DNA from 2 places in the Neobacillus sp. GCM10023253 genome. Region 2 is predicted to be linked to the other one. Evidence: a T-box and tRNA genes for the amino acid it is inferred to sense, from the RefSeq annotation. Region 2 holds a T-box; the other holds one or more tRNA genes.

Region 1 (7,276 bases), on a different contig from region 2:
GCTGCTTTTGAATTAATTAACAAAAGCGGACTTAAGCTTGAAAGAAAGCAATTTCAGGATTGCGGGATCCTCATCTATAAGGATGACCAGCCCGTTCAATCCGGAGCAAGCGGAGCAGGATGTTCAGCGACAGTATTGTATGGACATTTACTGAATGAAATGAGGAAGGGTACATACAGACGGATTTTGCTTGTTGCTACCGGTGCATTGTTATCCCCGCTCACCTTTCAACAAAATGAATCGATTCCATGTATTGCCCATGCAGTTGGCATAGAAATGAACAATTAAAGGGGTGACGATTATGTTAGCGATGTTTTTTTGGGCCTTTGTCATAGGCGGATTGATTTGTGTCATTGGCCAGCTATTATTTGATGTTGCCAAGCTTACACCAGGCCATACGTTAAGCTTATTGGTTGTAGCCGGGGCGATTTTAGCGGGATTTGGGTTGTATGAGCCACTTATTAATTTTGCCGGAGCAGGCGCGACCATTCCGATAACCAGCTTTGGAAATGCATTGGTTCACGGAGCGCTTGATGATGCCAACAACCATGGGCTAATAGGCGTGTTAACCGGGATGTTTCAGGTGACCAGTTCTGGAGTGTCAGCCGCGATTATTTTTGGATTTATTGGAGCACTCGTATTTAAGCCAAAAGGGTAAATGCTGATTTTTTTCTTAAATGGATGAATAGCTTATTCGTGCCTATACACTTTTTTAGTGATTTCATATTGTATTAATGAGATTACTAAAGAGAGGTGAATCTATCTATGTGGGGTTGTGGAGGTTACGGCTACGGCTACGGTGGTGGTTTTGGCTACGGCGGCAGCTTCGTACTAATCGTCGTACTATTCATTCTATTAATCATTGTAGGTGCTAGCTGGTATTAATAGGTGAATGGACTATAGGAAAGGATGGCCATTTTTTGGCTATCCTTTTCTTTTTTCACCATTTTTTCATTCCTTCATACAATAAAGTAGTTTATGAAGGAGTGTGAATTTTGATCATGGATAATGGTTTCTTTAAAAATATAGAGAAAAAAACTGGCGTAAATATGAAAGATATTTTTGATTTGGCTAATTCTCTTCAGAATGCCAACTTTAAAGACGAAAAGACAGTCCGTGGAGTCATTCGCAAAGTATCTCAGCTTGCAAACAAGCCGATTAGTAAGGAATTAGAAGATCAGATTTGCAATACCATCATTAAAGATGGAAAAAGTCTTGATTTCAATACCATTTCAAACATGATGAATAAGAAATAAGAAAAAAGGCCGCTTTCCTTATTGGAATTTGGCCTTTTTGCTTATTTTTAAAAGTGGTGCGAGAAATCTGGAACGGTTGGCTTTTTTTCCTCTTCGATTGTCCGGAATAGATAAATATAGACCTTCTTGAGCCCGGGTCATAGCAACATAAAACAGCCTTCGTTCTTCTTCGAGTCCGGAAAAGTCCCCGTTTCGACTTGTTTCCAATGCGTAGTCGTGCGGGAGGCTGCCGTCGACTGCGCCAAGCAAATATACATATTTATACTCAAGTCCCTTAGCCCTGTGAATGGTGCTTAAGGTGATAGCATCGCGAAAATGTTTGCTTAAATTTTTTATTTCCTTATTCATCGCTGCCATATGTTCAGCATGTTCTAAAAAAACGTCGATCGTGTCAAAGCTCTTTGCCGCCACTTTTAAATCCTTCAAATCATCTGATCCTTTTTCGATTTGATTTGCCTCGTTGCCGCGTTTTTTAAGAAAATCCAGGAAGCCTATTTCCTTTTCAATCTTTTCAATCGCTTTTGCCGGTGTCAAGGTTTTAAGGGCGCGAATCAGCGGTACTGCCTTTTTTAATTTTTTTTCCTGAAAGGCATGGGATGTTTTTAAATGCATCAGTGCCTCAAGTAGACTGCAGTCCTGAAGGATACTAAGTGCTTTCATGTCCTTCAGGGCCGATTGTTTTAAAAATAATAATGGCAAAATTTCTGTCATGCTGTTTGGATCTTCTTCATTTAAGCTGACCTTTAAAAAGGCTAGGGCGCATCTAATGATATAACGGTCATAAAAGGCTTCTGCGTCCATGTCGATTTTAAAAGGAAGATTCGAACGCGCCAGCCGTTCAAACACGGCCCTTGAAGCAGCATTGGTCCGATACAAAATAGCAAAATCAGCGGGATTTGCTCCGTTTGCAATCCGCTCAGAAATATCAGTGACAATCATAGTGGCTTCTTCCTCTTCGTCAAAAGGGAAAAAAGTAAGTGGCATTTCAACGCTAGAAAATTGCGCCTGCATTTTTTTTGCTTTTCTCAATTTATTAGCAGAAATTACTTGATTGGCGGCCGAAACAATCTCATGAGATGAACGGTAATTTTGTTCAAGCGTTACAGTCTTTGATGAATGGAAGTCCATTTCAAATTCAAGCAGAAAATTTGGGTCGCTTCCTCTGAAGGAGTAAATGGCCTGGTCATCGTCACCAACAGCACAAACATTTTTGTGCTTATTCGATAGTAGTTTAATTAATTCATATTGAACCTTGTTGATGTCCTGGAACTCATCGATTAAAAAATATTGAAATCGGTCTTGATAATACTCCAATATGGCAGGAGTGGTTTTCAACAGCTGATAGCAGCCGATCAGCATGTCATCAAAATCAAACAAACTTTCACGGTTTTTGTAATCCTCATATTTTTTATATAAAATTGCGGTTTTTTCTTCCCATTCTGATGCCGGTCTGACCTCTGCGGGGAGAAGCATCGTATTTTTCCATAGTCCAATTTGCTGCAGTGCTAGATCATAAGCAAATTCCTTTTCGGACAAATCGAGTTCTTTACCGGCCTCTTTCAAAATTCTATCCCGCTGCCACTCTTTTTTTAACAGCTTGTCAGAGGACCAACTGGCGGCATCATGGAACATGAGAATCCGGTAAAAGATACTGTGGAACGTGCCGGTTATGAGCTGCTGGATTTTTTCACGCTTCATATTTGGATAGGAAAGAAGGCGATTTTTCATTTCAGCTGCTGCTTTGGTGGTGAATGTAACCAACATGATGGTTCGAGGATCGATTTGTTTAGCCTCGAGCATGAACGCGGTCCGGCAAGTCAGCACTCTTGTTTTGCCGCTTCCGGCACCGGCAAGCACTAATAAGGGGCCTTCCGTATCTATTACTGCTTTCGTCTGACTATCATCTAAAATAACTCCATTTGCTGATAGCTGCTGCAAATAGGGGGGAAGGCTTCCTGGAGAATTTGTCTGTGTTTGCTTAAACGGAACTTTATATTCGATAGGTTTTGCTGTTTTAAATTTTACAGGAGCAGAATTTTCTTCTGTAATGGTTCTGCCCTGGGGAATTCTAAACCCGTTTCGTTCAATATAGTGATTTTCTGTTTGTGGCTGAAGCCCTGTGTCAAGTCTTCCTGGTACCGGACATCTCTTTTCCGGTAAAGAATGGTGGAAAAAATGGGGGTCACTTAGGATTCCCAGATACAGCTGCACCATTTCTTTACAAGTAGGACAAGATAGTTCGCCTCTTTTGCCGGCGATGTAAATAGACTGGAATTCCTCACGATTGAGCTCGTCAATCACAATCTTCCGATTTCGATAAACTGCTGTTTTCATTTTTATAACCCTCTATTTTGAAATAAGACATGTTCTATCATATCAAAACCTGGAATGGCGGGAAAGAAGTTTTGAAGAAAACCAATAAAAAGCACCTGCCAACTTTAATATTGGCAAGTGCATATTTCTATAAATTCTTTACCATTGTTTTGTGAGGAATTCCGGCATCCATGAATTCCTCTGAGACTACCTCGTAGCCCAATTTTTCGTAAAAGGGGATGGCCTGCGTCTGGGCGTTAAGTTTTAGCTTTCGGAAGTCTTTTTCCCGGGCATGGGATTCGATTGTCTCCATAATGGCTTTACCGGCACCAATGTTTCTAGCCTCTTTGAGGACGCAAATTCGTTCAACCTTTCCATAGCCCTCAACATTGCGGAATCGTCCGGCCCCTACTGGACTACCTTCATGATACAACACAAAATGAGTGGCATCATTTTCAAATTGATCAATTTCCTCTTCAAAGGGGACGTTTTGTTCATCTACAAAAACTATTTTCCGAACTGTGTAGGCGTCCTCGAGTTCTTTTGGGTTTTCAACAACTTTTACTGTCACTTAGAACTATTCCTTTCCAAACCGAAATGTTTCAGAAACTGTCCAAGAGCCGTTATCCAGCTGGTAGAGGAGATGGAAACGGTCAATCGTTTCTTCGTGGTCAATTCTTTTCATACGCAGCGACCCGTAAACATCGGAGTGTTCATCATTGGATAGATTCTGGCCGATCGTAATATGGGGGACAAATGCGTATTCCGGATTTTGTTCGCTAAATTCTTTATTAACTTCTGCATGTAAGGAAGTTAGTTCTTCTGTCGGCTCAACTTTAAAGTAAATAACATTGTTAACCGGATGAAAAGAACTCACTTTAGTAGTTTTTAAGGTGAAAGGCTGTGTGTTGCCGGCAATTTTCCGCAGTTTATCGGCAAATTCTTTCACATCTTCCTCAGTTGCTTCAAAGGCATTTTTTAATGTCAAATGCGGTGTGATTAAAGCATAATGCGAATCATAGCGCTTGCGATAAGAATTTACAAGGTCTTGAAGCTTTTTCGATGGAAAAATAACAACTCCAAATTTCATGGCGGTACCTCCGTTTTAAGTAGTGGGTTCTATCAAAAGTCAAGGAATGACAAGGAAAATAGCGAGTAAAAATGGGTATTTATTATTATAACAAATTTTCTAAATATAATAAATAATCCAAATGGCTTACAAGAACATCATTTTAAGTGCCCGTCGTAAGTCTGGCTGCCAATAGGTCCAAGTGTGATTTCCATTAAATTCTTCATAAAAATAACTAAAAGGCTTTTTGGAAAGGACTTTTGAAAGCTCCCGATTGGGTGTCAGAAAATCGCTGGTTTTTCCATCTGTTGTTTTCACTTCGGTTTCGAGTTTTCCTATGACATGATAAATTTCCAGTGATAACGGCTCTGTATAATGCTTGGCAGCTTCTAACACAATCTCGTCCACATAGGGAGATTGAAGCAGCACTTTCCCAAATGTATGCGGGTATTGCAATGCAGTCATTAGGGAAACCGCTGCACCAAGCGAGTCCCCTATAAGTGCTCTGGTTGTCCCAACTTGGTACGTTGGATATTCACTGTCCAAAAAGGGGACTAATTCATGAGCAAGGAAGCGTATGTATTGCCGGTTTTGGTCTCCGGCAGGATGATATTTTCTGCGGCGGTCCTTTACATTCTTATAGGGTACCCCAACAATAATTAAATTTTCCATTTCTTTTATAGAAAGATACTCGTCTGCCACTCGACCAATTCGGCCAAGCTGAAAATAATCACGGCCATCCTGAGCAATCAGCAGCGAGTATTTATATAGCGGTGAGAAATTGGCTGGAAGGTAAATGAGCAGCTGCATTTCTTCTCCAAGTTCATTGCTGTAAAATGTTTGTTCTGTAATGGTACCTCTTGGATAATCCATTTTGAAAAATCCCCCCGAGTTCAACTGTTTTACAAAAAGAATTTTACCATAATGAAAGTGGAAATGCAGAAATGTGTGTAAGGATAAGGGGGCTAGGTTGAGGATTAATGCAGGTAACGGCTTTTATGATGCTGATCAGGCATGATGGAAAGAATATTGTCCCGTTTAAAGGTACGGATTTGTTTCCGCAGCAGGCAGTAGGCGCGAATGTATTCGTCAGTTACCTCTTTAATTATTAAACTTCGCTGGGTAATTTTCTGGTTTTCGGCAAGATAAATCATCTCCAAAGGAATATTTTCTTCGATGGAACGAATAAACAGGCCATCCATTTTAAAACTCCTCCTTTCTATAAATTATTATAACCGAACATTAGTTCTTTAATCAACGAAAAGAGGAATGTGTGTTCTATTTTTTTAGAGGGGTATTTAATGAAAAATTGTTATTGACTTTTTTGTCTTTTTTACTATAATAATATTTATAGCTTAAATATTGATCTGTTAGCTCAGCTGGGAGAGCGCAACCTTGACAGGGTTGAGGTCGGGGGTTCGAACCCCTCACAGGTCATCATAAATCCTAACATCTGCTGATGTTAGGATTTTTATTTGTCTTAGGAATGGTGAAAAAATAAATATTAAAAAAGCAAACTTTAATCAAAAGCCTGCTTTTTTGGTTCAGTGAACTTTTTAATAATTACTTTTATAATTATTCCTATTGCTACGCCTGGAATGACAAACAACATCGGCAGCCAGACTGGTCCAAACAAGACACCAAAGATTTTTAATTTCGGGGAATAAATACAGCCGACCGTGACAAAATAAGCGGCAAATACGAACGGAAGGAAGGAATATCTTTCACTGCCTCCGCCTCCATCCTTAAACGCATCCCACATTGCAAAGAAATATAAGCAAGGATAAAACATAAGCCACTGATAATCAGTTAAAGCAATTGCCTTTTCAATCTCTCCATGAAAGCTTAGCATAATGATTGTATTGAAATTTGCTTGTGTATTCACCAGAATTTCTAAAAAAACAAACAAGAAACCTTTAAGATATTTTTTATTTAATAATTGCCCAAACCCCGGAAGGGCAATGCTCCAAAATAACTTTTCAATTGGATTTGACAAGCCAACTTCCCCTTCCAAGGATATACCTTTAGGACTAAATGCTCATTTTTAAAGTAAACATATATCGTACTAATCAGTTTGTCCCGGATTATCATGGAATATGACAGACAATTAGGTACGGTTCAATAATTTTTTATTGGTGCTTAGGCTCAAAAGGTTTTAAAAAAATTGAGTGAATATAACAAGTTTCAACACAATTCTTTTTCTCCTTTTGTTATTATGTAATCGTTTACATAGGAAGGGGGATTTTTTTGATGAGGGATATTGTTTATTTTAGGACTCCACAAAGTATCGTTTATGGAAAACAGGCATTTAACCAAGTAGGAGTGGAAGGAGCAGGATTAGGGGATAGAGCGTTAATTATTTCAGACAAAGTCATGAATCACCTTGGGGTTGTTGATAAATGCAAACAGTTATTAGCAAATCATGGTGTTCAAAGCCGTGTATTTCTAGGCGTAGACTCTGAACCGACAGTCAACTATGTTTCTGAAGCACTTGAGCAGTTCAGTTTGGAAAAGTGTAATTTACTTATATCCATTGGCGGCGGCAGTTGTATCGATACCGCCAAAGCAGTTGCTGTATTAGTAACAAACGGAGGGGATATTGGTGACTATGCAGGCGGCAGAAAGATTGCCGAAGCGA
Region 2 (7,276 bases):
TAGGGCTCCTTAAATAATTTCAAAATAAATGGAAATGGCAATGACGATAAAAAGGGATAATAACAGAACATCAAAAATAGTTGGCAGAAAAATGGTTCGTATAAACTGAAAGATAATAAATGGGACCACCAGCTGTCCGGACAATCTCCGAAACGTTCTAAACCAGGGACGGTGTTTATATTTGTGGAAATTCTTCACCCCAAACCCCCCCTTTCCCAATTTACCCTTATCATATGTATATTCGAAAATTTGTGTGAATGCCCCAAAATTCATCCAAAACTTACCGCTTTAAATTCAGATTGAATAAATTGAAAAGAAATGGAATAATTAGAAGTAATTGAAATACTAGGTGTTTTTACACAGGACTTGCGACATAAGGAGTTATTTGAATGTATTGGTTTCTATTGTTTTTTCCGCTGATGATTTATCCTTGGGGGTATGACCCATACTATACAACCATAAAGACAGATTATTTGTATCTATTTGTGATCTGCACATGGGTTTATATTATTCTTAAACGAAAATATTATAGTTTAATCCCTGAAAAAAATAACCGCACTATTTTATATATTATAATTCTATTTTTAAGTTTAATAGAGATATCGACAGCTTTTTCAAAATATAGTTACACAGCGGTGTATGGTACAATTGACCGCTGCGAAGGTTTGATTACTTTCTTTTGTTATATTAGTGTATTTCTATTTTGCTATAGGCTCTTAGACACTCGGAAAATAACGAAACTTCTTTCGGGAATGGCAATAGTTTCGTTAATAGTTTCTCTTTATGGAATATTGCAGCATTATTCCTTGGATTTTTTGCCTAGAAACAGTGCTATGCGTCATTATTCTGGTACATATACCTTTTTCGATAATCCTAACTTTTTTGGGTCTTATCTTGTTTTAGTTTTGCTTTTAAGCATGACCCTATATATTACTGCTCGAGATAAAAATCTAACCAAGTTATTTTTTATTTCTATCTCGGTATCATTTATCTCAATGCTTTTTTCAAATACCAGAAGTGCATATTTAGGTGTTTTTTTAGGAATGGTGTTTCTTACTATATTTGTAATCTTTAAAAGGAAAAATCTTTGGAGGAAATGGGCGGTCCTAGTAATAACTTTAATACTGTTAGCCACGGGAATTAATACATTGGAGAAGAGCCATTATTCATTTCGGGCATATTCAATCATTTCAGATTCATATAAAGTGGTAACAAATCAAAGTAATGGACATGAAGGGTCTTCCCGATTTTTTATATGGAAAAAATCGCTTCCGCTTGTTAAGGAATACTTCTGGATTGGGTCAGGTCCCGATACTTTTGAGTTTATTTTCAAGGCTACCCCTAAGGAAAGAAAGGAATTTTTAGGTAACCAAAATACGGTAGTTGATAAGGCACACAATGAGTATTTACAAATCGCAATTACTCTAGGGATTCCGGCATTAGTAACCTATTTACTATTTTTAATATTTGTTATCCGAAAGGCAATTCGAGCAGTTCAAATGGCTGAAGGGAAAGATAAAATCATTCTTTATGGATTACTGTCAACCGTTTTCGGATATTTAGTTCAGGCTTTTTTTAATATTAGTACTGTACCAGTTGCTCCGATATTTTGGGGGATTCTTGGAATTACCCTTGCGAAAGCTGAATCCATTCTAAAAAATACATTAGGTCTTAACTCATCAGGAGAAACTATGGAAAAATATAAGTCAGCTTAATAACCTGTAAGCAAGCAGCATCCTTTTTGCATATAGTATAAATTATAAAAAATAAGGTTAACCTGATTGACGTGAACCCCGTTTTTTGGGTAGTATAACTATATAATTAAAAATGAAAGCTTTGACAGGGAAGAGTACGGTGAAAGCCAGCTTTTAGAGAGGGGAACCATTAGCTGAAAGGTTTCCTAAGCGGATCATCGGAAAGTCGCCCAAGAGCTTCTTCTGTGAACAGGTCAAAAGACTCCAGTAGTAGAAGACGGATGAAATCCGTTATCCGATGAAGTGCCAATCATCACTATGATTGGAAAAAAGGTGGTACCGCGAAGCAACTCCATTCGTCCTTTTATGACGAATGGGGTTTTTTGTTGTTTCTAGAAAGACAAAGGAGGAAAATTCAGATGGAAACAAAAGAAATTACGATGCCGACCAAATACGACCCGCAAACCATCGAAAAAGGTCGTTATGAGTGGTGGCTGCAGGGGAAATTTTTCGAAGCAAAAGATGATGAGGGAAAACAGCCATATACAGTCGTTATCCCACCGCCTAACGTTACTGGAAAACTCCATTTAGGGCATGCATGGGATACAACTCTTCAAGATATCATCACACGCATGAAGCGGATGCAGGGCTATGATGTTCTTTGGCTTCCGGGTATGGACCATGCTGGAATCGCGACCCAGGCAAAGGTTGAACAAAAGCTTAAAAGCGAAGGCAAAAGCCGTTATGACCTTGGCAGGGAAAAATTCGTTGAGGAAACATGGAAGTGGAAGGAAGAGTATGCTTCCCATATCCGTGAGCAATGGGCAAAGTTAGGTTTAGGACTTGACTATTCCCGAGAGCGTTTCACTCTCGATGAGGGACTTTCAAAAGCGGTTCGCGAAGTATTCGTTACCCTTTACAACAAAGGCTTAATCTACCGCGGCGAATATATCATTAACTGGGACCCATCCACAAAAACGGCCCTTTCTGATATTGAGGTTATTTATAAGGATATTCAAGGTGCCTTTTATCATATGAAGTATCCGTTAGCAGACGGTTCCGGCTACATTGAAGTAGCAACAACTCGTCCGGAAACGATGCTTGGGGATTCTGCGGTTGCGGTTCACCCGGAAGATGATCGTTACAAGCACCTAATCGGCAAAACGGTTATTCTGCCAATCGTTGGCCGGGAAATCCCGATTGTTGGCGATGATTATGTTGATATGGAATTCGGTTCTGGGGCTGTTAAAATTACTCCTGCCCATGACCCGAACGACTTTGAACTAGGAAACCGACACAATCTTGAGCGTATATTAGTCATGAACGAAGATGGGTCTATGAACGAAAAGGCCGGCAAATACAAAGGTCTTGACCGCTTTGAATGCCGCAAGCAAATTGTCAAAGACCTTCAAGAACAAGGCGTTCTGTTTAAAATTGAAGATCACCTTCATTCCGTTGGCCACTCTGAGCGCAGCGGAGCAGTTGTAGAGCCTTATCTTTCTACACAATGGTTTGTTAAAATGCAGCCATTGGCAGATCAAGCCATTGCGCTTCAAAGCAAGGAAGAAAAAGTACACTTTGTTCCAGATCGCTTTGAAAAAACATACCTGCACTGGATGGAAAACATTCGCGACTGGTGTATTTCTCGACAGCTTTGGTGGGGACACCGCATCCCGGCTTGGTACCATAAAGAAAACGGTGAGGTATATGTCGGCCATGAAGCACCTGCAGACAGTGAAAACTGGGAACAGGACAAAGACGTATTAGATACTTGGTTCAGTTCAGCGTTATGGCCATTCTCGACTATGGGCTGGCCAGACATAGAAGCGGCTGATTTCAAGCGGTACTTCTCAACGGATGTTCTTGTAACAGGCTACGATATCATCTTCTTCTGGGTATCCAGAATGATTTTCCAAAGCTTAGAGTTCACAGGTGAGCGTCCATTTAAAGATGTTCTCATCCATGGACTTGTTCGTGACGAGCAAGGCCGTAAAATGAGTAAATCTCTAGGAAACGGTGTTGACCCAATGGAGGTTATCGACAAATACGGTGCAGACGCCCTCAGATACTTCCTATCCACTGGTTCATCACCAGGTCAAGATTTACGTTATAGCACGGAAAAAGTTGAAGCAACCTGGAACTTTGCCAATAAAATTTGGAATGCTTCCCGTTTTGCTTTAATGAATATGAACGGTCTCAGCTATGATGAAATTGATTTCAGCGGGGAAAAATCTGTTGCCGACAAATGGATTCTAACACGCTTAAATGAAACAATCGAACATGTGACAAAGCTGTCAGAGCGGTATGAATTCGGTGAAGTTGGCCGTGCCCTTTATAACTTTATCTGGGATGACTTCTGTGATTGGTATATTGAAATGGCGAAGCTTCCTTTATACGGTGAAGATGAGGCGGCTAAGAAAACAACCCGTTCCATTCTTGCCTATGTTTTAGACCAAACAATGAGATTATTGCATCCGTTCATGCCATTTATCACCGAGGAAATTTGGCAGAACCTGCCTCATTCCGGTGAATCGATTACGGAAGCCAAATGGCCGGAGGTTAAACCTGAGTATACAGATGAAGAAGCTGCACAGGAAATGAAGCTTCTGATGGAAATGATCCGCTCTGTACGTAATATTCGTGCTGAAGTTAACACACCTATGAGCAAGAAAATCAACATGTTGGTGAAAGCTAAGGATGAAAAAATATTAACGGCTCTTGAGAAGAACCGCAGCTACATCGAAAAGTTCTGTAACCCAGAAGAACTGCAAATGGGGCAGAACATCGAAACCCCTGAAAAAGCAATGACCGCGGTTATTACGGGTGTCGAAATTATCCTTCCGCTCCAAGGCCTGATCAATATTGATGAAGAAATTGCCCGCCTTGAGAAGGAATTGGATAAATTAAATAAAGAGGTAGAGCGTGTTCAAAAGAAATTAAGCAATGAAGGCTTTATGAAAAAAGCACCTGAAAGTGTTGTAGCCGAAGAACGTGCCAAAGAACAAGACTACCTAGAAAAACGAAATATTGTAGAAGCTCGTATTAAAGAGTTAAGAGGTTAATGAAGCTGAAGGCGAATCCACTTTGGATTCGTCTTGGCTTATTTTTTTAACAAAAGGGGTGTAAGACATGTTTACTACTTATAAAGAAGCCCTCGATTGGATTCATGCAAGGCTCAGGCTCGGCATTAAACCGGGGTTAAAACGGATGGAGTGGATGATGGACAGACTCGGCCACCCGGAAACAAAAATCAAAACTGTCCATATAGGCGGGACAAATGGAAAAGGCTCAACCGTTACCTATTTGCGTTCCGTTCTGCAGGAAGCAGGTTATACAGTCGGTACGTTTACATCTCCTTATATCGAACAATTCAACGAGCGAATTAGTGTTAACGGCAAGCCTGTCACAGATCAAGAAATACTTGAATTAACAAATGTCATTCTTCCTTTGGCAAATGAGTTAGAGGAAACAGACCTTGGCGGACCGACAGAATTTGAAGTTATCACAGCCATGTCGTTCTATTATTTTGCCAATCACCCTGAAATCGATATCGTCCTTTACGAGGTTGGGCTTGGCGGACGATTTGATTCCACGAATATAGTGCAGCCATTGGCATCGATTATCACAAATATTGGTCTCGATCATACCAACATACTTGGTAACACCCATGAAGAAATTGCATTTGAGAAGGCGGGAATCATCAAGGAAAGGACGCCGATTTTTACAGCGGTCAAACACCCTGGAGCACTTAAGGTAATCGAGGAACAGGCGGAGAAAAAAGAGGCACCAATTTATCGATTAAATCAGGAGTTTTCGATAAGTGCTCATGAATCCATACAAAAGGGTGAAATATTTACTCTACTAACAAATGGTGACACCTTAGATAAACTTGTAATCAGTATGATTGGTCAGCACCAAACCGAAAATGCCGCACTTGCCGTCAGTACAGTTCTATATTTAAATCAACATGCTATTATTTCAGTTCCTGAACAGGCCATCAGGAATGGATTAAAAAAGGCCTATTGGCCGGGCCGCTTTGAGGTTTTATCGGAAAACCCTCTAGTCATCATCGATGGCGCGCATAATGATGAGGGAATTACGGCATTGGTTCATGAGCTGTCAACCCGTTATCCTAGTCGCAACATCCATATAATATTTGCGGCGTTAAAAGATAAGAAGCTAGACAAAATGATAGCCAAGCTTGACGGAATTGCTGGGCAAATTTCTTTTGTCAGCTTTGATTTTCCAAGGGCGGCTAATGCTGAAGACTTGCTGAAAATCAGCCAATCTGCAAATAAATTCGCAGTCGAAGATTGGCAGCCTTTTATAAAAGAAGAAATTTCTCACCTGCCTCCCAATGACAATGACATGCTTGTCATCACGGGCTCTCTTTATTTTATCTCAGAAGCAAAGCCAATTATTTGTCAATATTTGAAAAATATGACGATTTCTCTGTGACAGATTGGCTATTTTTTGGTAAAATAAAATTATCTTGAATTAATAATAATTAGGTGAGGAGGGGAAGGAAGATGGGGGTTAAACCGCATGTCCAAACAGCAATTTATCTGATCTGGATTATGTTAGTACCAGCTGGAATGTGGTTCACCTATCAAACTTTTCCCCCGCACCTGTCGGGAAATTGGCATGAACTTATTGCCTTTTTAGCGCTTATGGCCATTGTGGCAAGTATGCCAATTATGATCAATAATGTGCCGATTTTTCTCATTCAATGGGTGTCTTTTACCGTTTTTTTAATTTTCGGATTGTTTGTGGAAATGGTATTTACTCAGATTGCCGTACTTGTTTTATTACTAAAACTAAGAATTCAAAAAGAGCAACTATTTCGCTTGCCGCTTAATATGATCATGTTCTTTATTGTTTCGTTCTTGAGCGGTACTGTTTATTTTCTGCTCGGTGGTCAAACGGCTCCGCTCCTTACGAAGGATAGCGAAGCTTTTTTGCTGGCTATTTTGTATACGGTGTTAAATTATTTTATTAATCAAGTCATTGTTTCTTTCAATCTATTTTTTATCTATAAGCGTAAGAACGCTTACTTTGGAAAAGATTTATTGGTAGAGACTTTAACGACAATTATTACCATTCCAGTCGGTGTTGTGTTATATATTCTTTATAATGAATTAAGGTTATTGTCGCTTCTTTTTGTAGGGATTCCGTTCGTCAGCTTATCGGTTATTTTTAATCTCTATTACTCTAGTGAAAAAATTAATCAGTATCTGCAAAAAGCGGCTGAAATCGGGCATCAAATGGCGGAACGCCTTCAAGTTGATGATGTCGTTACCTTATTTATCCAAAAACTGGGGGGAATGCTCCCAGTAGATTATGCATATGTCTTTGAAGTTTCCGGTGATGAACTGAAATTGACCCGCTATGTTGAAGAAGGAAGGGTAGATCCATATAATAGGCCGCCTTTGAAAAAAAATGAAGGAATTTCCGGGATGGTTTGGGACAAGCAAAAGGCTTGTTTTTATTCACGGAAAAAGGAATGGCAGCATCACACAAGCGGAGGATATCTTCCACAGGATGCTAAAAGTATTTTAAGCGTTCCCATCATGCGTAATAAA

The links. A T-box is a leader RNA that pairs with one kind of tRNA and senses whether it is charged. The one in region 2 lies ahead of ACFPA1_RS16660 (valine--tRNA ligase), so its partner is inferred to be a tRNA-Val.
Region 1: it has a tRNA-Val gene. The T-box ahead of ACFPA1_RS16660 (valine--tRNA ligase) is inferred to sense a tRNA for this amino acid. The anticodon was not compared.

Annotation. Positions count from the first base shown of each region.
Region 1 is NZ_JBHSHV010000003.1:138,273-145,548, forward strand. It holds gene spoVAD (stage V sporulation protein AD) at 1-288, shown strand, start outside; gene spoVAE (stage V sporulation protein AE) at 302-658, shown strand; gene ACFPA1_RS01055 (YjcZ family sporulation protein) at 766-885, shown strand; gene ACFPA1_RS01060 (stage VI sporulation protein F) at 1,002-1,256, shown strand; gene ACFPA1_RS01065 (ATP-dependent helicase) at 1,275-3,590, opposite strand; gene ACFPA1_RS01070 (GNAT family N-acetyltransferase) at 3,718-4,140, opposite strand; gene ACFPA1_RS01075 (YjcG family protein) at 4,147-4,659, opposite strand; gene ACFPA1_RS01080 (alpha/beta hydrolase) at 4,786-5,511, opposite strand; gene ACFPA1_RS01085 (hypothetical protein) at 5,616-5,840, opposite strand; tRNA gene ACFPA1_RS01090 (tRNA-Val) at 6,003-6,075, shown strand; gene ACFPA1_RS01095 (hypothetical protein) at 6,158-6,634, opposite strand; gene ACFPA1_RS01100 (iron-containing alcohol dehydrogenase) at 6,889-7,276, shown strand, end outside.
Region 2 is NZ_JBHSHV010000012.1:500,800-508,075, reverse strand. It holds gene ACFPA1_RS16670 (hypothetical protein) at 10-198, opposite strand; gene ACFPA1_RS16665 (O-antigen ligase family protein) at 390-1,715, shown strand; T-box leader at 1,828-2,061, shown strand; gene ACFPA1_RS16660 (valine--tRNA ligase) at 2,114-4,756, shown strand; gene ACFPA1_RS16655 (bifunctional folylpolyglutamate synthase/dihydrofolate synthase) at 4,824-6,152, shown strand; gene ACFPA1_RS16650 (sensor domain-containing diguanylate cyclase) at 6,224-7,276, shown strand, end outside.